One region of the Vibrio sp. BS-M-Sm-2 genome, then DNA from elsewhere that is predicted to be linked to it. Evidence: predicted binding sites of a transcription regulator. Region 1 holds the regulator's gene; the other holds the start of a gene.
The links. The regulator MetJ, encoded in region 1, represses methionine synthesis genes. The targets are predictions, from matches to a motif close to TTAGACNTNTANANGTCTAA.
Positions count from the first base shown of each region.

Region 2: the regulator MetJ is predicted to act here: its motif matches at 2,183-2,202, upstream of metE (5-methyltetrahydropteroyltriglutamate--homocysteine S-methyltransferase).

Region 1 covers NZ_CP167894.1:2,192,227-2,204,659, reverse strand. The annotation lists gene argE (acetylornithine deacetylase) at 1-110, shown strand, start outside; partial or broken gene ppc (phosphoenolpyruvate carboxylase) at 335-2,999, shown strand; gene AB8613_RS09990 (PadR family transcriptional regulator) at 3,349-3,888, shown strand; gene metF (methylenetetrahydrofolate reductase) at 4,037-4,936, opposite strand; gene AB8613_RS09980 (bifunctional aspartate kinase/homoserine dehydrogenase II) at 5,234-7,645, opposite strand; partial or broken gene AB8613_RS09975 (O-succinylhomoserine (thiol)-lyase) at 7,648-8,828, opposite strand; gene metJ (met regulon transcriptional regulator MetJ) at 9,037-9,357, shown strand; gene AB8613_RS09965 (malic enzyme-like NAD(P)-binding protein) at 9,565-10,872, opposite strand; gene rpmE (50S ribosomal protein L31) at 11,205-11,423, opposite strand; gene priA (primosomal protein N') at 11,755-12,433, shown strand, end outside.
Region 2 covers NZ_CP167894.1:3,180,587-3,193,019, reverse strand. The annotation lists gene metE (5-methyltetrahydropteroyltriglutamate--homocysteine S-methyltransferase) at 1-1,992, opposite strand, end outside; gene AB8613_RS14600 (LysR substrate-binding domain-containing protein) at 2,274-3,185, shown strand; gene AB8613_RS14595 (DUF4250 domain-containing protein) at 3,327-3,527, opposite strand; gene AB8613_RS14590 (hypothetical protein) at 3,643-4,323, opposite strand; gene AB8613_RS14585 (YgiQ family radical SAM protein) at 4,560-6,944, shown strand; gene AB8613_RS14580 (GtrA family protein) at 7,052-7,516, opposite strand; gene AB8613_RS14575 (ArnT family glycosyltransferase) at 7,503-8,972, opposite strand; gene AB8613_RS14570 (glycosyltransferase) at 8,969-9,988, opposite strand; gene AB8613_RS14565 (response regulator transcription factor) at 10,114-10,791, shown strand; gene AB8613_RS14560 (sensor histidine kinase) at 10,788-12,086, shown strand; gene AB8613_RS14555 (1-aminocyclopropane-1-carboxylate deaminase/D-cysteine desulfhydrase) at 12,214-12,433, shown strand, end outside.

The sequences.
Region 1 (12,433 bases):
GTCCAGGCTCAATCGACCAAGCCCACCAGCCGGATGAGTTCTTAAGCTTCGATTTTATCGACCCAACGATTGATGTTCTGAGTAAATCGATCCGTAAATATTGTTTCTAGTTATTACTAGCTATCCGATATTTTTGTATAAAAGTCACCCGAAAAGGTGGCTTTTATTCTGTTATCCCGAACACAGCCTGATCTTGTAATTAAATTTCACTTTATTCCGAAGTATTGAAAAATTTACTTCTCCCGCATTTCTAAACCTAATAATTGCAAACTTAGAATGCTTTATTTGACTAGATACAGCAGTTTTCGCTAGATTGTGTACTTAACAAGGAACAATGGATGTAATTTTTTTACGAGGCAGGATGACAATGAACGAGAAATACGCCGCTCTCAAGAGTAACGTAAGCATGCTGGGACGCTTGCTAGGTAACACAATCCAAGATGCACATGGTGACGTTATCTTAGAGAAAGTGGAGACTATCCGTAAACTTTCCAAATCCGCCCGCGCAGGCAACAAAGCTGACCGTGACAGCCTAGTTGAAGAAATCAAAAACCTGCCGAACGAACAACTCACTCCTGTTGCTCGTGCATTTAACCAATTTCTCAACCTCACCAACATGGCAGAGCAGTACCACACGATCTCTCGCCACTGTGAGGAGCATGTTTGTGAACCAGACGTGCTGCAATCTCTATTTTCCAAATTAAATCAGAATGACATCAGCAAGCTAGACGCGGCACAAGCCGTTCGCGACCTGAACATTGAACTCGTTCTAACGGCACACCCAACAGAAATCACTCGCCGTACCATGATCAACAAACTGGTTAAGATCAACGAGTGTCTATCTAAATTAGAATTAAGCGACCTATCACACAAAGAGCGCGTGAAAACAGAACGTCGCCTAGAGCAACTTATCGCTCAAGGTTGGCACTCTGATGTAATTCGTCAGCAACGCCCGACTCCACTTGATGAAGCTAAATGGGGCTTTGCGGTTGTCGAAAACTCGCTTTGGGAAGCTGTGCCAGATTTCCTACGTGAAATGGACGGCCGACTAAAAGGTTACCTTGGTGAAGGCCTGCCAATCGATGCTCGTCCAGTACACTTCTCATCTTGGATGGGCGGTGACCGCGATGGTAACCCATTCGTAACACACACCATCACTAAAGAAGTACTGCGCCTATCTCGCTGGAAAGCCGCAGACCTTTACCTAGGCGACGTGAACGAGCTGATTACCGAACTGTCGATGACTAAGTGTAATGATGCCGTTCGTGAACTAGCGGGGGACGAGCACAGAAGCTTACCGTGCAATCCTAAAGAGCCTACGAACTCTGCTGAACAACACGTTAGAAGTGCTTGATGCGAAACTGCATGATGCGGAAGTACCAAAGAAAGAAACACTACAGAACATCGACCAACTTTGGACACCGCTGTACGCGTGTTACCAATCGCTGCACGAATGTGGCATGGGCGTAATCGCGGACGGTTCTCTGCTTGATACCTTACGCCGCCTAAAAGCATTCGGTGTACACCTAGTGCGTCTCGATGTTCGTCAAGAAAGTACACGTCACTCAGATGTGCTGTCTGAACTGACTCGCTACCTAGGCATTGGCGATTACGACCAGTGGAGCGAGCAAGACAAGATCGCTTTCTTAACCAATGAATTAAGCTCAAAACGCCCACTACTTCCTCGTGATTGGGAGCCATCTGAACAGGTTAAAGAGGTTTTAGACACCTGTAAGGTCATTGCTGCTCAACCTCGTGAAGCGTTTGGTGCTTACGTTATCTCTATGGCTCGTACTGCATCGGATGTACTGGCTGTTCACTTGTTGTTGCAAGAATGTGGTTGCCCATACCGCATGGACGTATGCCCGCTGTTCGAAACGCTAGACGACTTGAACAACTCAGAAGCAGTAATGAAGCAGCTAATGAGCATCGACTTGTACCGTGGCTTTATCCAGAACCACCAAATGGTGATGATTGGATACTCTGACTCAGCAAAAGATGCTGGCGTAATGTCTGCAGGCTGGGCTCAATACGATGCGATGGACAAGCTGGTTAAGGTTTGCGACGAAGAAGGCATTGAACTGACTCTATTCCACGGCCGTGGCGGTACGGTTGGTCGTGGTGGTGCTCCAGCGCACGCTGCTCTTCTTTCTCAGCCACCTAAGAGCTTGAAAGGCGGTCTACGTGTAACTGAACAAGGTGAAATGATCCGCTTTAAACTTGGCTTGCCAGATGTTGCGGTAAACAGCTTCAACCTATACGCAAGTGCGATTCTAGAAGCGAACCTTCTGCCGCCACCAGAGCCTAAACAAGAGTGGCGCGACCTAATGGAAGTGCTGTCTCAAGTCTCTTGTGAGGCTTACCGTAACGTGGTTCGTGGTGAAGAGAAATTCGTACCTTACTTCCGACAAGCGACGCCTGAACTGGAGCTAGGTAAACTGCCTCTTGGTTCTCGCCCTGCTAAGCGTAACCCGAACGGCGGCGTAGAAAGCCTACGTGCGATTCCATGGATCTTCTCTTGGAGCCAAAACCGTTTGGTACTTCCTGCATGGTTAGGCGCGGGTGAAGCGATTCAGTACTCTGTAGACCAAGGCCATCAAGCTCTGCTTGAAGAGATGTGTCGCGAGTGGCCGTTCTTCTCTACCCGTCTAGGTATGTTGGAAATGGTGTACTCGAAGTGCAACATGGAAATCGCTAAGTACTACGACCAACGTCTTGTTGACGAAGAGCTATTACCGTTAGGTGAATTGCTGCGTGAACAGCTGCAAAAAGACATCAAAGCAGTGCTGAATGTAGAAAATAACGAGAACTTGATGCAGAGCGACCCTTGGGGACTTGAATCAATTCGCCTACGTAACATCTACGTTGAGCCACTAAACATGCTTCAAGCAGAGCTGCTTTACCGTACTCGTAAGTGTGAAACACCACCAGCAGAGCTAGAAGAAGCGCTAATGGTGACGATTGCAGGCATTGCAGCAGGCATGCGAAATACTGGTTAATTAGTGATTCCTACTATTCAATAGACAAAAGGTCGCCTAGTGCGACCTTTTTGTTTCACAAAATAAGCAATACTGAGTTTTTTGTCAGTTTTTTGGGTTATTTTGTCCATGTATTCTACTTTATGCTTATTATTTAGATATACTACTGCTCCGCTGCGGAAACACTCCAAAAAAATAATCTGCAGCAACTTGACCAATAAACTGGTCAACCTAGGTGATAAACGGCTTTGTAAGGTGACATAACCAACCGATGAGTTGGTGCTACTTAGACATAACCAATATAACGTGCCATTAGAAGCACACTTGTTGTTTAAGTATTTGTTTACTGTTTACCATTTGGATTTCAGACATGTCATTACCACACGTAATTCTAACCGTTTTAAGTACACGCGATGCTACTGGTTACGATATCACAAAAGAATTCTCCGCAAGCATTGGTTACTTCTGGAAAGCTAGCCACCAACAAGTTTACCGCGAGCTAAATAAAATGGCTCAGAACGACCAGGTAACTTGCGTGCTTGAGCCTCAAGAAGGCAAACCTGATCGTAAAGTTTACTCTATCACCGATGCTGGCCGTGGCGCGCTAGGTGAATGGTTTGAACAACCAACTGCACACCCAACAGTTCGTGACGAGTTCTCAGCTAAGCTAATGGCTTGTGCTGTACAACCTTCTGACGCTTACCGTGTACAACTTGCTGAACTAGTAGAAGAGTCTCGCAAACTGGTTTCTCACTACAAAGAAATCGAAGCAGCTTACTACGCAACGCCATCGACACTAGATAAGCAAGCACGTCTTGAACGTCTAACACTTCGTCGTAACCTACTTATCCGTGAAGCATGGATTGTATGGGCTGAAGAAGTACTGCTTGAACTTGGCGCTCTAGCTTAAGCTAGAAGCTAGAAGCTAGAAGCTAGAAGCTAGAAGCTAGAAGCTAGAAGCTAGAAAAGCAAAAGGCTTGAACTCTATGAGTCCAAGCCTTTTTTGTATCTATAGGATTTGAAAGTTTGCAGCCAGAGGCTGTTTACAAACGCTTTAATTACAGCGCAGCAACCTGTGGGCGAACGCCTAACGTATGGCAAAGTGCGTAGGTCATTTCTGCACGGTTTAGCGTGTAGAAGTGGAAATCTTTCACACCTTCACGGCTCAGCGTACGAACCATATCGATCGCTTGGCTAGCACCAACTAACTGACGAGTGGTTGGATCATCATCCAAACCTTCAAATTGCTTCGCCATCCAACCTGGTACTTTTACGTTGTTCATCGCAGCAAAGCGCGACGCTTGCTTAAAGTTAGACACCGGTAAGATGCCCGGTACAATCTCAACATCCACACCAGCCGCTACACAACGGTCACGAAAACGTAGGTAGCTTTCTACATCAAAGAAGAACTGAGTAATTGCACGGTTAGCACCGGCATCCACTTTACGCTTTAGGTTAATAAGATCTGATTGAGCGCTTTTTGCTTCAGGGTGAACCTCAGGGAATGCCGCTACTGAGATATCAAAATCGTGGCGAGATTTAAGTAACTCTACTAGGTCAGATGCGTACATCTCTGGCGCACCACCACCTGCTGGAATATCACCACGTAGCGCAACAATACTCTCGATACCATTCGCCCAGTAATCGTCAGCGATTTGAATCAGCTCTTCGCGGCTCGCATCAATACACGTTAGGTGCGGTGCAGCCACTAGGCCGGTTTGGTTCTTAATTTCTTTAATGATTGAGTGGGTACGATCACGCTCACCCGAGTTTGCACCGTAGGTTACCGATACAAATTTTGGTTGAAGTGTTTTAAGACGGTGAACAGAGTTCCACAGGGTCTCTTCCATCTTCTCACTGCTTGGTGGAAAAAACTCAAATGACACATTGATGTTGTCAGAAAGCTCAGCGATATTCTGATTTAAAGCGTCGATATGACTAGCGTGTGTGTATCCCATCTTACTCTCCCTGTGGCAAAAGCAACCACTAAAAACTCAAATCCTTAAACGACGTTTAGACGTCTATATGTCTGTAGAATGTATTGAATACGATTTAATGTCAACAGATCCATTATGAATTTTTCTCAAGTAGATCGTGAGTAAAACTCAAGTCGCTAGATCGATCGCAAAGCAGAAATAATGCAGAAAAAAGGCTGAAAAACACATCGTGCTTTCAGCCTTATTTATCTTAGTGAATAGTATGCCATTTACGTACTAAAACAATTGATCTAAGTATTAAACCAACCGATCTGAGCATCAGAACAGACTAGACATTCTGTTTAGGTCAGATTGAATTGCACCAGCCGTTACTTCACGACCAGCACCCGGGCCACGAATAACCAATGGATTATCTTTGTACCATTTGCTCTCAATCGCAAAGATATTATCGCAAGGCAGCAAGTTCGCTAGAGCGTGTTCTTTAGACAGAGCTTCAACGCCTACAGTTGCTTTGCCGTTCTTCTCTAAACGCGCGACGTAACGCAGAACTTTCTGTTGCGAATGTGCTTTTTCTAAACGTTCAGCCAACTCTTCACTCAGCACAGAAGCCTTATCAAAGAAGTCATCAACTGATAGCTCTTGCAGCTCTGCAGGTACGAGAGATTCTACTTTTACGTTTTCAGGTTCGATATCCAAACCCGACTCACGCGCCAGAATCACCAGCTTACGCATCACATCTGAACCATCTAGGTCAGCACGCGGGTCTGGTTCAGTCAGGCCTTGTTGCCATGCTAAGTCGACTAACTCGCTGAACGGCACCGTGCCATCAAACTGCTGGAACAACCAAGACAGCGTGCCAGAGAAAATACCCGACAGCGCAATGATGTCATCGCCACTTTCACGTAGGTCACGTACCGTGTGGTTAATCGGTAAGCCTGCACCCACTGTCGCGTTGTACAACCAATGACGGCTGATCTTAGCGAAAGCATCTTGTACTTGATGGTAATACTCACTCGATGCAGAACCAGCCACCTTGTTCGCCGAGATCAGGTGGATACCTTGTTGTGCAATTTGCAGGTACTTTGCTGCAAGCACAGGGCTTGCGGTGACATCGAGTACCACAGCTTCATCGTAACCCTGAATAGACCCCAAACGCTCTAACCAGTCGTTACCATTGTTGGCAATCGCTTCATCATCAAAACGCTTGCTCACCGAGGTCGCATCAATGCCTTGATCGTCGAACCAATAAGTTTGGCTATCAACTACCGCAACCAACTCAAAGTTCATTCCACGACGCTTTTCAAGTTCCGCTTTTTGCTCTGCAAACAGGCTTAACCAGCTTGAACCAATATTGCCCTTGCCACATAAAGCAATCGCAACACGCTTCTGCGCTTGGAATAGTTGAGAGTGAATACCTTTCACTAGGCTTGATGTTTCACTCTTACGAATCACAGCCACTAAGCTCAAGCCAGAGTTCGCTTCCGAGATGAACTCAACTGGCGAGCTCTTAAGCTGCTGGTAGAAACCGTAACAATGGTTCGGGTTCTTAGTCACGCCAGCACCCACGGCAGCAATCAAAGAGAAACCCTCTTTTAGCTTAATCTCAGCTTCAATCGCATGGTCTTGTAGATATTCTAATGCACCACCAGCGATCTCTTCCGTATAGGCAAGACGCAAGCAGTGTTGATCCGGTTCAAGCTCATAAGCCAGCGGCTCCAGTTGAGCGCGTTTAAGCCCTTCAAGCACTTCACTCTCTAGACGATCGAAATCATGGCCGTGACCAAAGGTCAGCTGCACGATAAGAACTTCATCCAGAGAAGTAATGATTTTGGCGCCACGCCCCGATGCCAGTACACGCTCTATCTGTGTAGAGCCCGCCTCCGGCTGATAGCTGCAGCGTAAGCTGAGATCCATAGCACTTTGAGCCACAGGCTGTAGCGTTCGACTGTGAAGCACTGGAGCCGCTAAACGAGCTAATTCACTGGCCTCATCAAGACGAAGCAGAGGTAGTAAGCACGCATCCGATACCAAACGAGGGTCTGCGCTGTAAACGCCCGCTACATCACTCCAAATTGTTACGCGTTCAACCTCAGCCAAAGCACCAATTACAGTTGCTGAGTAATCCGAACCGTTACGGCCGAGTAGAACCGTTTCACCCTCAGTATTTTGAGCCATAAAGCCAGTAATAACGACACGGCAATGGGCATGCTGCGCCAAAGCTTCTTTAATCAGAGGATAAGAACGTGCGCGGTCAACTTCAGGTTGAGCACCTACTTCTGCACGCAAAAAGGCACGAGCATCTTGAGCAACCGCTTGTAAATCATGTTGGCACAACAAAGCGGCTAACAGACGTGAAGACCAAACCTCACCGTGTCCTAGCACTTGTGCTTTTTGCGCTTCGCTTAGAGGAGCCGTTAACTCACCCAAAGCGGTAAATTCTTGCTGAATAGTGGCCGTTAGCTGAGCCGCAGACTCACCTTCAAGCAGCGCTTCAATCAGCTCAAGTTGGAACTGACGAAGTGCTTGCAAACATTCGTGAGCGATACGACCATCTTTATCGAGCGCTTCAACAAACTCAATCAAGCGGTTAGTTGTTTTACCCGCTGCCGACACCACGACCAAGTCAGTGGCTGATGAGTATTCTCTAAGAATGTTGACCACGCGCTGGTAACACTCAGGATTCGCTAAGCTGCTACCACCAAATTTATGTAGCTGGCGAAAGGTTGCCATTATTAACCCTCCCCTTCAGCAATAAAGCCTTGTGTCTTTTCAAACGCTTGCTTGAGGTCATCAATCAAGTCTTCTGCATCTTCAAGACCAACAGAAAGACGCAGTAACTGTTGAGAAACACCCGCTTCTGCCAGCGCTTCTTCGCCCATTGCACGGTGAGTCATCGAAGCAGGGTGACAAATCAAGCTTTCCACACCACCCAGCGATTCCGCCAAAGAGAACAGCTCTAACTTATCAACAAAGTATTTAAGCGCCTCGAATGAGCCCGCAAACTCAAAGCTCAGCATTGAACCAAAGCCAGACTGCTGCTTCTTCGCGATATCATGACCCGGATGTTCAGGAAGGCTTGGTGGTAAATCGTGCCGACGAGCTCTTGCTGCTGCAGAGACGCCAGAATTTCACGTGAGCTTTCTTCGTGAACTCGCATACGCGCACCTAGCGTACGAATACCACGTAGAGTCATGTAGCTATCAAATGGTGTGCCGGTCGCACCAATACAGTTGCCCCACCATGCTAGCTCTTCAGCGTGCTCTTCAGTTTTCGTGACGACAACGCCACCAATAACGTCCGAGTGTCCGTTGATGTACTTGGTGGTTGAGTGGATAACAAAATCCGCACCCAGTTCTAAAGGCTTTTGGAACACTGGAGTCAAAAACGTGTTATCGACAGCAACCAGAGCACCAACCTCTTTCGCTTTACGGCAAGTTTCTGCAATATCAACCACACGAACCAAAGGATTCGATGGTGTTTCAATTAAGATCAACTTTGGCTTAAGCGCGATCGCCGCATCCAGCGCCGCTTGATCCGATTGATCAACGAACAGAACTTTAAAGTCACCTTTGAGTGAGCGAGTGTTAAACAGACGGTAAGTACCGCCGTAGCAGTCGTGTGGTGCGATAATAAGATCATCGCCGCCTAGGAAAGCAGAAACCCATAAGTTAAGCGCCGAGGTACCACAATTAGTGACAACCGCGCCTTTACCCGATTCAAGCTCAAACAGTGCCGTTTCTAATAAACCGCGATTTGGGTTACCAGAACGGGTGTAATCGTACTTTGGCACTTCACCAAAAGCGGGAAACCCATAGTTAGTCGAAAGATAAATAGGTGGGACAACGGCATGGTGTTGCGTGTCTGACTCGATACCAGTACGTACTGCGATGGTTGCTGGCTTCCGGCTGCTCATAGGTGCTTCCTTACAAGTTTTGCGTCTGAGAATCACAGCTGCTTGTCGGCATTTTGCGGCTGTGTTAGATATATGTTATTCACTTTACTTTCATAAACGTGAGACGTCAACACTTCTAGACGTCCATATGTCTTTGCTTATGGCGGTAAATCCCGCTAAAATCACCACTATTAATTTATTCTAACAACTAAAGTGATGAAGGTACGCAATGGCCGACTGGAATGGTGAATACATAAGCCCATATGCTGAGCATGGAAAGAAAAGCGAACAAGTAAAGAAGATTACAGTTTCTATCCCTCTAAAAGTGTTAAAGGTTCTAACTGACGAGCGTACTCGCCGCCAGATTAACAACCTACGCCATGCAACAAACAGTGAGCTACTGTGCGAAGCCTTTCTACATGCGTACACAGGCCAACCACTACCAACGGATGAAGACCTTCGTAAAGACCGTCCTGACGATATCCCTGCTGAAGTGAAAAAGCTGATGACAGAAATGGGCATCGAGTTCGAAGCGTTTGACGAAGAATAAAAACAACTCAGTCACTGCCTTCATTATTGATTCGCTCTAGCTGAACCCTATTTATCACACCGCGCATTGTTTTTTATGACTGCGCTGTGAATGATAGACATAAAAAAACCGACTCCAGATGAGTCGGTTTTTTATTATTCTTTTCGTCTCGATAACGAAACGACGATACCAGAAGATTATGTCATCCAGTCTCTATGCCATATGCTTCTATGCCATGTAGTTAGCAGGCATCTCGATACGAGCTACGCCAGATTCAACAGCCGCTTCTGCTACTGCTTTTGCTACGCGAGGAAGTAGACGTGGGTCCATTGGCTTAGGAATGATGTAACCCTTACCGAACTCCAGTGCAGTCTCGCCCGCAGCTGCTAGTACTTCAGCTGGAACTTCTTCTTTCGCCAGTTCACGAATCGCTTTAACCGCCGCTAGCTTCATTTCGTCATTGATTTCGCTCGCACGCACGTCTAGTGCACCACGGAAAATGAATGGGAAACAAAGTACGTTGTTTACTTGGTTAGGGTAATCACTGCGGCCTGTACCCATGATAAGGTCAGAACGAACTTCGTGAGCAAGCTCTGGCTTGATCTCTGGATCTGGGTTTGAACATGCAAACACAACTGGCTTATCAGCCATCAGCGTTAGAGCTTCTGCTGGAAGCAGGTTAGGACCCGATACACCCAAGAACAGGTCAGCGCCTTCGATAACATCTTCAAGCGTACGCTTGTCGGTATTGTTTGCGAACAGCTCTTTGTATTCGTTTAGGTCATCACGACGAGTGTGGATCACACCTTTACGGTCAAGCATGTAGATTTTTTCACGCTGAGCGCCACACTTAATCAGTAGTTCCATACAAGCAACCGCAGCTGCGCCAGCACCTAAACAAACGATCTTACACTCTTCAAGTTTCTTACCTTGAAGTTCGATCGCGTTCAGCATACCCGCTGCTGTCACAATCGCAGTACCGTGTTGGTCATCGTGGAATACCGGAACATCACAACGTTCAATCAGGCGACGTTCAATCTCAAAACAGTCTGGTGCTTTGATGTCTTCCAGGTTAATACCGCCGAATGTATCTGCGATATTCGCAACCGTATCAACGAACTCATCGATTGTGCGGTGTTTTACTTCAATATCGATAGAATCTAAACCAGCAAAACGCTTAAACAGGAGCGCTTTACCTTCCATAACAGGTTTAGAAGCAATAGGACCAAGGTTACCTAGGCCAAGAATCGCTGTACCGTTAGAGATAACTGCAACCATGTTGCCTTTACCTGTGTACTTATAAACGTTATCGACGTTCTGTGCGATCTCGCGAACAGGCTCGGCTACGCCTGGGCTGTATGCAAGTGCTAGGTCTTCTGCAGAGTTTGCAGGCTTCGTCAGTTCTACGGCAATTTTGCCAGGAATTGGGAACTCATGGTAATCAAGAGCTTGCTGACGGAATTGTTCTTGAGGCGATAACGATTTTTCAGATGATAACGCTTGAGAGGATTGAGCTTGGCTGCTGTCTTCAGACATAGGTGTAGGTTCCTAGGGTATTATTATTTGGGGGATCTTGTTCATGTTAATGGATGTACTTCAAAGTTCCTAGGTGGTTGAAGCCTCTGTCTCATTAAAAAACGAGATTTCACTACTAATAAGACCAGTGAGCAGTTGAAATTACTGTCGCTTGTTGAACTTTCGAGCTGAATTTGGTGAAGAGAGGTACGCAAGGAATTGCCCTGCAATAGAAAGGTAGGCACCTTATCGTTAGGCGGGATTGAAGCTTGAATGAAAGTCACTGCTTTCTCAAATTACAGGCAACAAAAAAGGACACCGAAGTGTCCTTTTTCATGTCTAAATAGCGAGAATTACTTCTTGCTAGAAAGAGCACCGAAACGCTTGTTGAAGCGATCAACACGGCCGCCAGTATCTACGATACGTTGCTTACCAGTGTAGAACGGGTGACATTTGTCACATACGTCTAGGTGGATTGATTCTTTTGCTAGCGTTGAGTTGAACTCAAATGTGTTGCCGCAAGAACAAGTTGCAGAAACTGCTTTGTATTCTGGGTGGATTCCAGCTTTCATGGGATAACCTCAAGTAGGCCGTGTCGCTATACGATTCTAAGCCGCACACCACACGTAGTTTAAAAAAGAAATAAAGACACCGCATCGACACAAAAGAGTGATGAAGCCATACCTTTAAGGCGCAGTATAGTAATGAATCTAAAAGGCAGGATCAACTGATTTGATACATTTTTCACCAATTCTCTCTTTATTTCCTTTATCGCCCTGAGATTTCGAGCTGTCGTTGTCTGTATACGTTAACTCGCCGCCTTCATCCAAACTGCTTCTCGAATTTAACCGCCTTATCCTTTAGACTGTTCGCTCTCGTCAACTCAGATAAAGCCGTCCCTTTATGCGTCCAATGATTGCCCGCGTGGCACTGCCTGTTCCACTCGACAAGCAGTTCGATTACAAGATTCCTAGCCATCTATTTCCGATTATTGGTGGACGAGTCTCTGTGCCTTTTGGACGACAAACCTTAACCGGTATTGTAACGGCTCTGGTTAACGAATCTGAATTCGAGCTAGACAAGCTCAAACCCATTAAAGCCCTATTAGACAATCAGCCTGTTTGGCCGGAATCTGTCTATTCACTGTTAATGTGGTGCAGTCAATTTTATCAGTACCCTCTTGGCGAGACCTTTGCTAACGCCCTTCCGAGCGCTCTAAGAAAAGGCAAAGCCGCCGACTTCGCAACGCTGGTTGAGTGGCAGTTAACGCCATCAGGCAAAGACCAACTGATGCAAGGTTTTGGTCGCGCAGTCAAACAAGCCAAAGTGATGCACATGCTTGAGCACGGCCCCGTACCCCATCAAGAGTTCATTGATGAAGAAGTTGGCAGCGCCGTACTCAAGACACTAGAAGAGAAAGGCTGGATTGAATCGGTAGAGAAAAAGCCGAAGCGTCAGGCGTGGCCAGTTGATCTTGAAAACGACCAAGACAAACCTAAGCTCAATGCTGAACAAGCCATCGCGATTGCGACCGTAAATAGCCAAACCGACTTTGGTTGTTTCCTGTTAGAAGGCGTTACTG
Region 2 (12,433 bases), 990 kb from region 1:
CGTCTCAGGCTTGGCACTCGCGGCTGAGATCTTAAAGGCATCAACTGCCCATTCTAAGTATTCTGCATGGTCACGTTTTTTCAATGGTAAACCTTCACGAATCGCAGGTTCATCAATCTGAATAATGTTGATTCCTGCATCTTGTAGGTCAGATACTTCATCACGCAGCGCAAATGCTAATTGGTTAGTAATATCTTTACGCGAGATATCCTCACGCGGGAACGTCCAACACAAAATAGTGACCGGGCCAGTCAGCATGCCTTTCATCTGCTTAGATGTCAGTGATTGTGCATAAGTCGACCACTCAACCGTCATCGGTTTTTCACGCTCAATGTCCGCGACCACAATCGCAGGTTTCACGCAGCGAGAGCCGTAGCTTTGTACCCAGCCAAATTTGGTGGTCTGAAAACCTGCTAAGTTCTCTGCAAAGTACTCCACCATGTCGTTACGTTCCGCTTCTCCATGCACCAACACATCTAAATCGAGTGCTTCTTGACGCTTCACCGCATCGGCGATATGACCTTTTAGTGCAGTCGTGTATTCCGCTTCACTCAATTTCCCGCTGCGATAAGCGCTGCGCTGAACACGTATCTCACCAGTCTGTGGAAAAGAACCAATCGTAGTCGTTGGCAGTAATGGTAAACCTAAAACTTCCGACTGATGTGCAGCTCGCTCTGGGTAAGGGGTACTACGGTCAGCGAGTGCTTTGGTAATCGTGTTGAGGCGAGCCTGTACCTGTGGCTTATTAACATGAGTTGCACTCTTACGAGCTACAATCGGCTGGCTATAAGTCTCGCACGCTAAAATGGCATTTTGATCGCCGTCCAGCGCTGCACCCAATAAGCTCACCTCAGTCACTTTCTGTTTTGCAAAGGCAAACCAACTCTTCACTTCTTCGCTGAGTGTCTCTTCTAACTCAAGGTCGACTGGGCTATGCAGCAACGAACATGAACTTGCGACCCACAATTTGTCTCCTAGCTTCTCTTTCACTGGCTGTAGTAACTCAAGCTGCGCGGCTAAGTCAGCTCGCCAAATATTACGGCCATTGATTGCACCTGCAGAGAGCACCCAATCTTCAGGTAGTTTATTCACCACTTCATCAAGTTGCTGCGGTGCGGCAGCCAAGTCGATATGTAAACCATTCACTGGCAGTTTTACGATTTTATCTAACGTATCAGTCACTGAATCAAAGTAAGTAGTAAGCAATAGTTTCACATCGCCTTGAATCACTTGATAAGCCAGTTTGAATGAATCAGCCCACTTAGTTTCAAGTTCCAGGGATAGTATGGGCTCATCGATTTGCACCCACTCAACGCCCAACTTGGCAAGCTTAGCTAAAATCGCTTGGTAGGCAGTAAGTAGACGTGGAAGCAAGGTTAAACGGTCAAAGCCCTCTTCCACTTCTTTGCCTAGATATAAGTAAGACAGCGGACCTAGAAGAACTGGCTTCACCTTATGCCCAGCTTGAATGGCTTCATTCACTTCATCAAACAGTTGTGGCCAGCTCACTTCAAACGAATCATCTTTACTGAACTCTGGAACAATGTAGTGATAATTCGTGTTGAACCACTTGGTCATGTCAGATGCTGCAGTACCATCTTTGGCACTTTCTGAACCATGTTTCCCGCCACAACAAGTTGGCAGCTTTTGAGATTGTATTTGAGTTTGAGATTGCCCGCGGCCAACGCGGAACAAGGTATCTAAGTCTGGGAAGGCTTTCTCTTCTTCAGATCCACCAGCGTGACGTTTTGGTACATGGCCCAAGAGCAAAGTCGTTGTTAACACATGGTCGTACCATGCGAAGTCACCCGCAGTTACAAAGCTAAGATTCGCATCAGCTTGTACATTCCAGTTACGATTTCTCAGCTCGCTGCCTAGTTGTTTGAGTTCAGATTGACCAATTTCACCGCGCCAGTACTTCTCTAGTGTGAATTTGAGTTCGCGTTTTTCACCAATACGTGGGTAGCCAAGAATATGCGTTGTTGTCGTCATGAACCGATTCCTTATTCAATAATTGTTAGTATCTTTTCAGACTGCCTATTGTGTTCTTGCTTTCATAAAAAGGCGTCCGGATGGCTAAACTATCTACCGAATCAGCTCGACGAACAACGTCCAAATATTCATCTTGTTTATTAAAAATATTCATCATCAGCGAGTCAGAGATGAACACAATTAAATCCATCTGGACATCTAGACGTTTACAAATGATAAAAAACCCCGTAGGGTGATTATTAAGAAATATTGAATTGGCTTAGGGAATATGAGGAATACTCATGATAGAGCTTAAACATCTGCGAACATTGACCACCTTAAGAGACAGCGGCTCACTCACAGCCACAGCGACCTCTCTTCACCTAACTCAATCGGCGCTTTCTCACCAATTGAAAGACCTTGAGGCGCGTATTGGCGGTCAGCTTTTCCTGCGTAAAACGAGGCCAGTTAAATTCACCTCTGAAGGTGAGATTTTGCTTAAGCTCGCCGATGAGATACAGCCAAGAATCGCTAAAGCAGAGAACGAACTCGCAAGCCTAAAAGAGGACGTGAATGGGCGTTTGCACATGGCGATCGAGTGTCACTCATGCTTCCAATGGTTAATGCCCGCTTTGAAGGAGTACCAAGTTGCTTGGCCGAGTGTGACATTAGATTTTTCGTCAGGCTTTGGTTTTGAACCCCTACCCGCATTAATGGCTGGTGAATTAGACTTGGTGATCACCTCAGACATTCAGCCACGTTCAGAGGTTCACTATGAGCCACTTTTCGACTTCGAGATGCGTTTGATCACTGCAATTAACTCGCCTTTGGCTGATAAGCCAAGCATTGCTCCGCAAGATCTTAGCGATCTCACCATGCTCTCCTATCCAGTTCAAAAACAGCGTTTGGATGTTGTGAAGCACTTTTTGCAACCTGCAGGTGTAGAACCTAAGAAGTGGAAGCAAGCAGACAACACCTTGATGTTGGTGCAAATGGTATCGGCAGGATTAGGTGTCGCAGCATTGCCAAACTGGGCGATCAGTGAATTTTCACGACAAGGCTTAATCGCCAGTAAACCGTTAGGTAAAGGGCTTTCAAGAAGACTGTTTGCAGCGGTAAGAAACTCAGAGAAAGACAAGCGTTATCTGCAAGCATTCTTCAGCACTGCAAGGCAGCAGAGTAAGAGCCACCTGGATGGAATAAAGGTCGTTTAACGGTATTTCTGATTGTGTTCGCTAAGACAAAAAGCAAACGCCAGACACGCAAATCATAAACAAAAAAGTCACAGATTATCTGTGACTTTTTAGGTTTAGTAGCGCTTGTTTTGCGTTATCTGTTGATTCGCGAAAAATAGACTATCTTGCGTATGACTTAAACTGATTAGTCAGCGGATCGTATTGATAGCCAAGCATATCAAGCTTGCCGACGACACTTTCTATATCCATCTCATACATACTAATGAGCTCTTCAAAACTGTCGCACTCTAAGCGCAGTTTTTCGTTCACTATTCCCAGCAAGATAATGCTATCCAGACTTTTAACGTTACTTAAATCCATCTCGTACTCCTTACGAACACACCGACTAAAATTAAGTTTAGAACGCTTACCAACGCCATGCTAAAAAACTGATCACACTTCTTAATGAGAGTACGTGATTAATAAGAATGAGCGACTAAAGTGCCCAAACTGGCGTTAAACCAACAGCAGCCGCCAATAACATCAATAACGAAACCGTCAGTTGCAGCTTTTCAGGGGTCTTGACGAACAGTAGATGCCAACACCACACCACAATAGATGAGATTAGCAAAGCAAAGCTGAACAACAAAGTTGAAATCACAGGCTCTAGTTGAGCTTCAGAAAGGGAATAAACACTCACCACCGTCGCCAAAACCACCAACATACCCGTCAATACACCCACCACTGGCAAAACACGGTGGAATGCTTGCAAACGCGTTCTTGCGATCGTCAGCAATAAATGACCAAACGCAGCACCTAATAATACGACCAACAGCAGAGTCGTAATGATACCGACAGTGGTTACTTGTTCAGTCGCTTGAATTGCAACGTATGACAGCGCTAAACCGCAAGCAAGATACATCACCCAGATAGGGCCAGAATCACGAGTCTTCTTAGTTTGAACTTGTGAGTAGAAATAAAAGATTGTGAATACGACAAGGAATGCTTCAATTTTAACCGAAGCAACGGCAAGCCAAAGCACGCCAATCGCAGGCAACATCTTGTGGATACGACCACGTTGTCCTGGGCAAATATCCCCTTTTACCAGGATGAGGGTTAAGATCAGTTGGGCTCCTAAAAGCATCGGAGCAAATTGTACTAATAACGTTTCGACCATTGTGGATCTACTTCTTCAGACTTATTTTCGCGAATAATATCAAAAACTGCTGCGAACACTAATCAAAATCATAAATTAGCGACGTTATTCAAGACTTCAACTATGCTGTTTTATGGCTCTTTTGTCGCCATTACCGTAAAAAGACGAAAGACACCAGAACTAACAGGGGCATGTTCTACTGGCTAGTCTAGTCTCATGCCGCTATAATTCCCGCCTCAAAAATCAGAGGTTGAAATATGTACAGCGATATCACTCCTATTCACGAACACAAAAAATACTGGGCCGAGTGCTACGGAACTGCACCCTTTTTGCCTACCAGTAGAAAGGAGATGGATGCTCTTGGATGGGATAGCTGTGACATTATTATTGTAACTGGTGATGCGTATGTCGATCACCCGAGCTTTGGTATGGCTATCATCGGCCGTCTCCTTGAAGCTCAAGGTTTCCGCGTGGGCATTATCGCTCAACCAAAGTGGGACAATAAAGATGCCTTTATGAAGCTAGGTAAACCTAACCTATTCTTCGGCATTACAGCGGGTAACATGGACTCCATGATCAACCGCTACACCTCTGATCGCAAATTACGTCACGATGATGCTTACACGCCAAATAACGAAGGTGGTAAGCGTCCTGACCGTGCAACTCTGGTTTACTCTCAACGTTGTCGTGAAGCCTACAAAGGCACGCCAATCGTTCTTGGTGGTATTGAAGCGAGCTTGCGACGTGTTGCGCACTACGACTACTGGTCGGATAAAGTTCGTCGCTCTGTATTGTTTGATGCAAAAGCAGACATCCTTCTTTTTGGTAACGCCGAGCGCGCACTGGTTGAAGTGGCACACCGCATCGCTGATGGCGAAGACATGTCAACGCTGACAGACATTCGTGGTACAGCAATCAATCTTGCTGCAGCGCCTGAAGGCTTCAAAATCATCGACTCTTCTCGTATCGAAAAGCCGAACAAAGCTTACGTACCGGTAAACCCGTACGAAGTGGAAACGCAATGTGATACTAAGAAAGATGAGAAAGAAGAAATAAAAGCGCAGCCGATTACGATTCGCCCTTCTCGTCACGATGCAAAAACAACAGCCGTTCGTATCCCTGCATACGAAAAGCTAAACAACGACCGTATTCTTTACGCTCACGCTAGCCGTATCTTGCACCTAGAGACAAACCCGTATTCAGGTCGTGCTTTGATTCAACGTCATGGTAACCGTGAACTTTGGGTTAACCAAGCACCAATTCCATTGACGACTGAAGAGATGGATTACGTGTTTGGCCTTGCTTACAAGCGTGTTCCTCACCCTATGTACGGCAAAGCGAAGATTCCTGCTTACGACATGATCAAAACCTCGGTGAACATCATGCGTGGTTGTTTTGGTGGTTGTTCTTTCTGTTCAATCACAGAGCACGAAGGTCGTATCATTCAGAACCGTTCGAAAGAATCGATCTTGGATGAAATCGAAGACATTAAAGATAAAGTACCTGGCTTTACCGGTACTATTTCTGACTTGGGTGGCCCAACGGCGAACATGTACCGTTTAGGTTGTTCCGATCCGAAAGCAGAAATTAACTGTCGTCGCCCATCATGTGTTTTCCCGAAAATCTGTGAAAAGCTAAACACAGACCACCAACACACGATTGACCTATACCGCTCAGCAAGAAAAGTACCGGGCGTTAAGAAGATCATGATCGCTTCTGGTGTTCGTTACGACTTAGCGATTGAATCTCCAGAGTACGTACGTGAGCTTGTGACTCACCACGTAGGTGGCTACTTGAAGATTGCTCCAGAGCATACTGAAAAAGGCCCACTGGATCTGATGATGAAACCGGGAATGGGCACTTACGATCGTTTCAAAGAGATGTTCGAAAAGTACAGCGCTGAAGCCGGTAAGAAACAGTACCTAATTCCTTACTTCATCTCCGCTCACCCGGGCACAGAAGATGAAGACATGCTTAACCTTGCAATGTGGCTTAAAAAGCACAACTACGAGTGTGACCAAGTACAGAACTTCTACCCATCACCAATGTGTAATGCAACGTCGATGTACTACTCAGAGACGAACCCTCTGAAGCGTGTGAAATATAAGAAGCGTGAAGATGTGCCAGTGCCTAAAGGTGACCGTCAACGTCGTCTGCATAAAGCACTGCTTCGTTACCACGATCCAGAAAACTGGAAGATCATCCGTGAAGCTCTGATCAGCATGGGTAAACAGCACTTGATCGGTGATAAAGCAAACTGCCTAGTACCAGCAGAAGATTTTGATGCACAAACACCAGCACAACGTCGTAAGTCTGGTCGTCACGGCTCACAGCGTTTTGCAACGAAGCACAGCAAATCTCAACCGGGTTTAGGCGGCGAGAAGCCACGCAACCATTCCAAACCTGGTGGTAAAAAGCCGAATGCTAACGGCAACAGCCAAGGCAATGCTAACCAAGGAAACGGAAAGCAAAACGGTAGCGGCAATGGCAACGCTCGTAAACCAGCGACAGGCTTCATTAAGAAAGCTCCTGGTGGTCAATCACAAGGCAATAGCGGCGGAAACCGCAACAAAGCGGGCAATGGTCAAGGTGGCAAACCTGCTGGCAACGGAAAGAATCGCCAACGCGCGACACAACGCTAATATTGTGAGCCAATAACTTAATAGTAATGAAATACAAAGCGCAGCTATTTAGCTGCGCTTTTTTGTGTTTGTACCAGTTGTCACTTGGCTATGTGATTACAAAGAATCTAACGAGTGAAGACCCAATATTGACTAAACAGGTAGTTAGTCACCATACCGACCAAGATACCAACTGCCATTGCGATAAACAGAGCGCCAGTAAACACTGGCAGTAGTTCTGCCATCAACTTAAAGCACAGTAGATTAGGTACCGCTGATATCGATGCGGAGAACATGAATTTTTGCCACTGAATCAGTTTATCAGACCAACTCCCCTTCCCCTTGAACCCAAAAGTCAGCACGCGATTACCAAACCACGTTGTCGTTGCAGCAGCAATGAACGAGCCTATTCTCGCCGTCATTAAAGGCAAACCTACAATGTAATGCAGCAAGGCGAATACCGCACAATCAACAACAAACCCACCAGCACCAACCACAGCAAATCGAACCATCTTGTGATGGGATTGGAGCTTTTGACTGTGTGCCTGAAGCTTGTTGTTGAACATTTGCAGTCCTGAGTTAACGCTGAACATCACTTTCACTTCGAACGTGGCTCAACGACAAATTTGGTTTGATGTTTTGGCTATGACAGCTAAACAAAGCACGCTTTATTTTCACCGTTGGTTCCAAAATACAAGTTAACGCGTTGTCTTTAATCTTGGTTTCTACTTCTGCTCTTTTACCAATCAAGTAGAACTTGTCGATGCCATCTAGTTGCTCGATATCGAGCAGTTTCTTTGCTTGCCCATGGCTATAAAATTGACCTGAGAATGGTCGCTTACCCACATAGAAGCTTGGCGCAGAATCCGTAATCTGTTCAAAGATGATACGGTCACTCTTCTCGTTCGCCTTACCTAGGTTTAGGTAAACCATCGCAATCATCAGCAACACTGGCAGAACTAAGGCCACGCTGGAGAACCACTTCTTATCTTTTTCCACTACGAGTATAGCAACCAACAAACCAAGAGCAGGAATACCTGGTAACACGTAAGCAGGAAGAATATTGCCCGCCATAGTGAAAAGAATCAAAGGTGAAATCAACCAACACACAAGGAATGAAAACAGTCCGCTATTCTCAACGTTAATTTCTGCAATTCTCTTGCGTCGAGCAAATGCCAATATCGGTAATACAATCGACCAAGGCGCAGCGGCTTGAATCCAGAATACCCAGATCATGCCTCGTGTTTCATCATGAGCAGATCCATAAAGATCCCCCTCCCAGCCACTCACAACAAAACGCTTAAAATGTTCGCCAACAATAAAGTAATCAATGAAACCCGGTGTCGCCATCTCTGCCATGATGTACCAAGGCAAAGCGATCGCTAACATCACACCTAAACCAGACAACAATGGGAAACGTTGCCAAAGCGCTTTAAAAGCACCAAAGAAACCGTGTTGTAAGACCAACCAAGGGAATACTGCGATACCCATGATGACAATCGCTACTGGCCCTTTTGCAAGTAAGCCTAATGCCAAACCAATAAAGCCAACGTAACCCCAGTATCTATTAGTCTTCGCACTCCCTTCCCCCTTCCAACACAGGTAGAAGCCTAGCATGGCAATAGTCATCGCTAAGGTTAACGCAATGTCTGTCATCACAGCACCCGCAGCGATAGAAAAAATACCACATGTCGCCAATACAACGGCTGCAACTAAAGCGCTTTGTCCTGTTCGCTTCGCCATGTAAGCCGTCAGCAAAATTGTTACTACACCCGCTAACCAATGAGGAGCTCGAACGGCAAATTCACTTAGGCCGAACAACTCAATACCGGCAGCACTCATCCATGTAAACAGCGGCGGCTTACCCCAGAAAGGAATGCCATAATCAAACTGCGGCGTTAGCCAATTACCCGTTTCCACCATTAGACGAGCCATTTCACCGTAGCGTGCTTCGGTGGTGTCCATTAATGGGTAGGTTGCCAAAGATAAAAGCCTTAAAACCAATGCAAAAGCCAACAAATACCATAGGTGCGTTCTGTTCAGGCTCATGCTGACTCCTCTAATTTAAAATGTGTTTTTAACGCGGGTGTATCAACCACAGACTGGATCAGATACAAAGGGCGATTCTTGGTTTCGATAAAAATACGACCTATGTATTCCCCCATTAAACCAATACTCAGAAGTTGAATGCCGCCGAGGGCAAGTTGTACAACCATTATTGACGGGTAACCAGTGATAGGCTCACCAAACATCATGGTTTTGAACACAATGACCATCCCATACACAAAAGCCGTTAAGGCAACGAGGCCACCAACTGCTGTCGCAATGCGCAGTGGTCGAATTGAGAACGAGGTGATGCCATCCATCGCCAAGCCAATCAGCTTCAAGTAGTTCCACTTAGTCTCGCCACAAAAGCGAGCGTCACGCTTAAACTGAATCGTCGCTTGTCTGAACCCCGGCCATGAGAAAATGCCTTTCATGTAACGATTACGTTCAGGAAGCTGGTTGATATGGTCGACAACTTCACGACTCAACAGTCTGAAGTCGCCCACATTTTCAGGAACATCGATCTTTGCTGCCACGTTCATGACTTTGTAAAAGCTTGCCGCTGAAAACTTCTTGAACCACGTTTCACCGTCACGTTGGCTGCGCTGCATGTTGACGACGTCATAACCTTCTCGCCATTTGGCAACCATTTGTGGAATAAGCTCCGGCGGATCTTGCAGGTCTGCATCTAACAGGATCACCGCTTGTCCGCGGCAATGCTCAAGGCCAGCACTCATGGCTGACTCTTTACCAAAGTTACGGCTTAAACCAATCACCGAGATTGAACTATTGATTGAAGTGAATGAACTCACCAAATCCAAGCTGTTGTCTTTGCTACCATCATCGACATAAACAATCTCACTCGTAATCGGTAAGCTATCGAGAACCTTAGTTAGGCGAGAATGGAACTCTTCCAACACCTCTTGTTCATCGTAAAAAGGCACAATGATAGACAGAGATACCGCAGGGTTAATCTGCGAAGTAGATATCTTAGGGCGGCTAATATGAAGTTCAGACATAATACAATCTTCTATTTTCTAATCTGGAGTCAATCTACCCTCCCATAAGTGAAAGTTATGTTATTGACATATTTTTCACGCTCACTCAGGATAATGTTACTGTCTATTTCTGTATGAGAATCAAAATGAAACGAGTTCTATTAGTCGAAGATAACCGTGAAATTGCAGGTGTCTTGTTTGATTACTTTGAGTGTATTGGTATGGAACTCGATTATGCGGACAACGGCGAACTGGGCCTGCAACTCGCAATGGAAAACTCATTTGATATCATCATATTAGATCTAATGCTGCCGAGAATGGACGGCCTAACCGTTTGTAATAAACTGCGAGACCAAGGCAACGCAACACCCATTTTGATGCTCACTGCACTGGATAGCCGCGAAGACATGTTAAAAGGCTTTGACCACGGTGCAGATGACTACCTCACCAAGCCTTTTGACTTGGATATTCTAGAAGCGAGAATGAACGCGTTGGTTCGTCGTTACCGCGGAAAAGTCGCCTCTTCTAAACTTCAGTTCGATGAACTCACCATCGATCAAAAGACACGCAAAGCGTACCGCCAAGACAAATTACTTGCACTGAACCCAACCACTTACACGATACTTGAGATGCTGTGCCAAAACGCACCTGAAGTGGTCACTCGCGAAGATATCTCATACAAGCTATGGGAAGAAGACGAGCCCAACAACGATGTGTTACGTAGCCACATCTATCAACTGCGTAATCAACTCGACAAACCTTTTGACACCCCAATGTTGATTACCGTACCTAAAGTTGGATTCCGTTTGGAGCCATCGAATTGATCTTAAATGTTCTCACAAGCACCAAAACCTTAACTGGCCGCTTAGCGCTTTTCTTTGGGTTAATGGCCGTGATCGTATCTGCATTCGTCTATGTCGTTTTTGTTGCCGCGCTTTACATGTCAGAAGATCGGGTCGGTGAAAGACGCATCCTGATTGACCGAAATTATGCGGTAAGGTTATTTCAAGCAGGAGAAAGTGGTGAGTTAAAGATAGATGATCTGACAATCGCCTATAACGATCCTTCATTCATTCCTGCCAAATATTACAAGTTTATTAAAGATAAAGAGAGCTTCATTGGTGAAGTCGGCGAAGAGCCAGAATCTCGTATGGTGTATGTGGGAGAATACACTGACGAAGGAGAAACCTTTCCAATTATCCTGCTTTCCGAGATAGACCTTGTTGAGTTTGATGTTTCTGAACTCATGTACGCAACCACCTTTGTACTCACACTGCTTTCTATCTTGATTTTTGGCTTTGGTGCGTTGCTCTATCGCCTGTCTAAGAGGCTGATCGAGCCCTTCAACTCTCTTTCTGAACAGCTTGAGTCGAATAAGCTCAACCTCAATGAAGAGTTTGGTGTAAGCGATGATGCGGCAGTTGAGTTTCGTCAGTTAACAGACCAACTCAATCAATACCGTAGAGAGATCAACTCCTTGCTCAAGCGCGAACAAGCATTTGCTCGCTATTCAAGCCATGAGTTAAGAACCCCACTAACGGTCGCTCGTGGTGCGAATAAATTACTTTTAAGAAGCGAAACCACGGAATTTCAATCTCGCCAGGTTGAACGTATTGATGATGCTATTGTTCAGATGTCAGAAATGGTCGACGCCCTGCTCGGTTTAGTCCGTTATGAGAGAGACAGTGACGACGCACCTCTGCGCTTGTTTAGCCAGCAAGAGCTAGAAGCCATCATTTCCAAGAACTCATTACAAGCGGATGAAAAGGAAATCGAGATATCCTTACACGTTCAATCAGAGCCAACTATTCAAGCCACCAGCGCAATAATGAATATGTTGATCGGCAACTTGTTGAGGAACGCCATTGCAGCGACTAATAGTGGCACTGTCACTATTAACCTGTCCCAAGAAAGTATCGTAATAGAAGACCAAGGCGAAGGCCTTCAGGAGCAATATAACCCGAATGGTCATGGATTAGGTCTATTGATTGTCGATGACTTGTGCCAACGCTTCCATTGGGGCTTTGAATTAGTCAACCGTAGTTCTGGTGGGTGCACTGCAAAAATCAGCTTGCAAACCGATTCAACCTCACCAATTATCGAGCGAACAAACTCGTAACGCAGAGCTCAATATCCAATGAAAACTTGATTTAGTTGGTTTACAGCACTCGCTCGCTACTAGATACTTACTAATCCTATTTGATATAAAAATGCTGGCTCTTTAGTCAGCATTTTATCTAAGTGCGATGAAACTAAATAATAGCCCTGTAACTCAGCATCAATACAATGAGCACACCTTTTTCTTAAAGCGTGACGATCAACTTCACTCCCATTTTTGTGGCAATAAAGCCCGAAAGTTCATGAAGCTACTCGAAGACGAGCACCCAAACGTCACCACTTTAATCAGCTACGGTTCTGCTCAAGCTAATTCTCTGTTCTCGCTCGCTGCACTTGCTAAAATTAAAG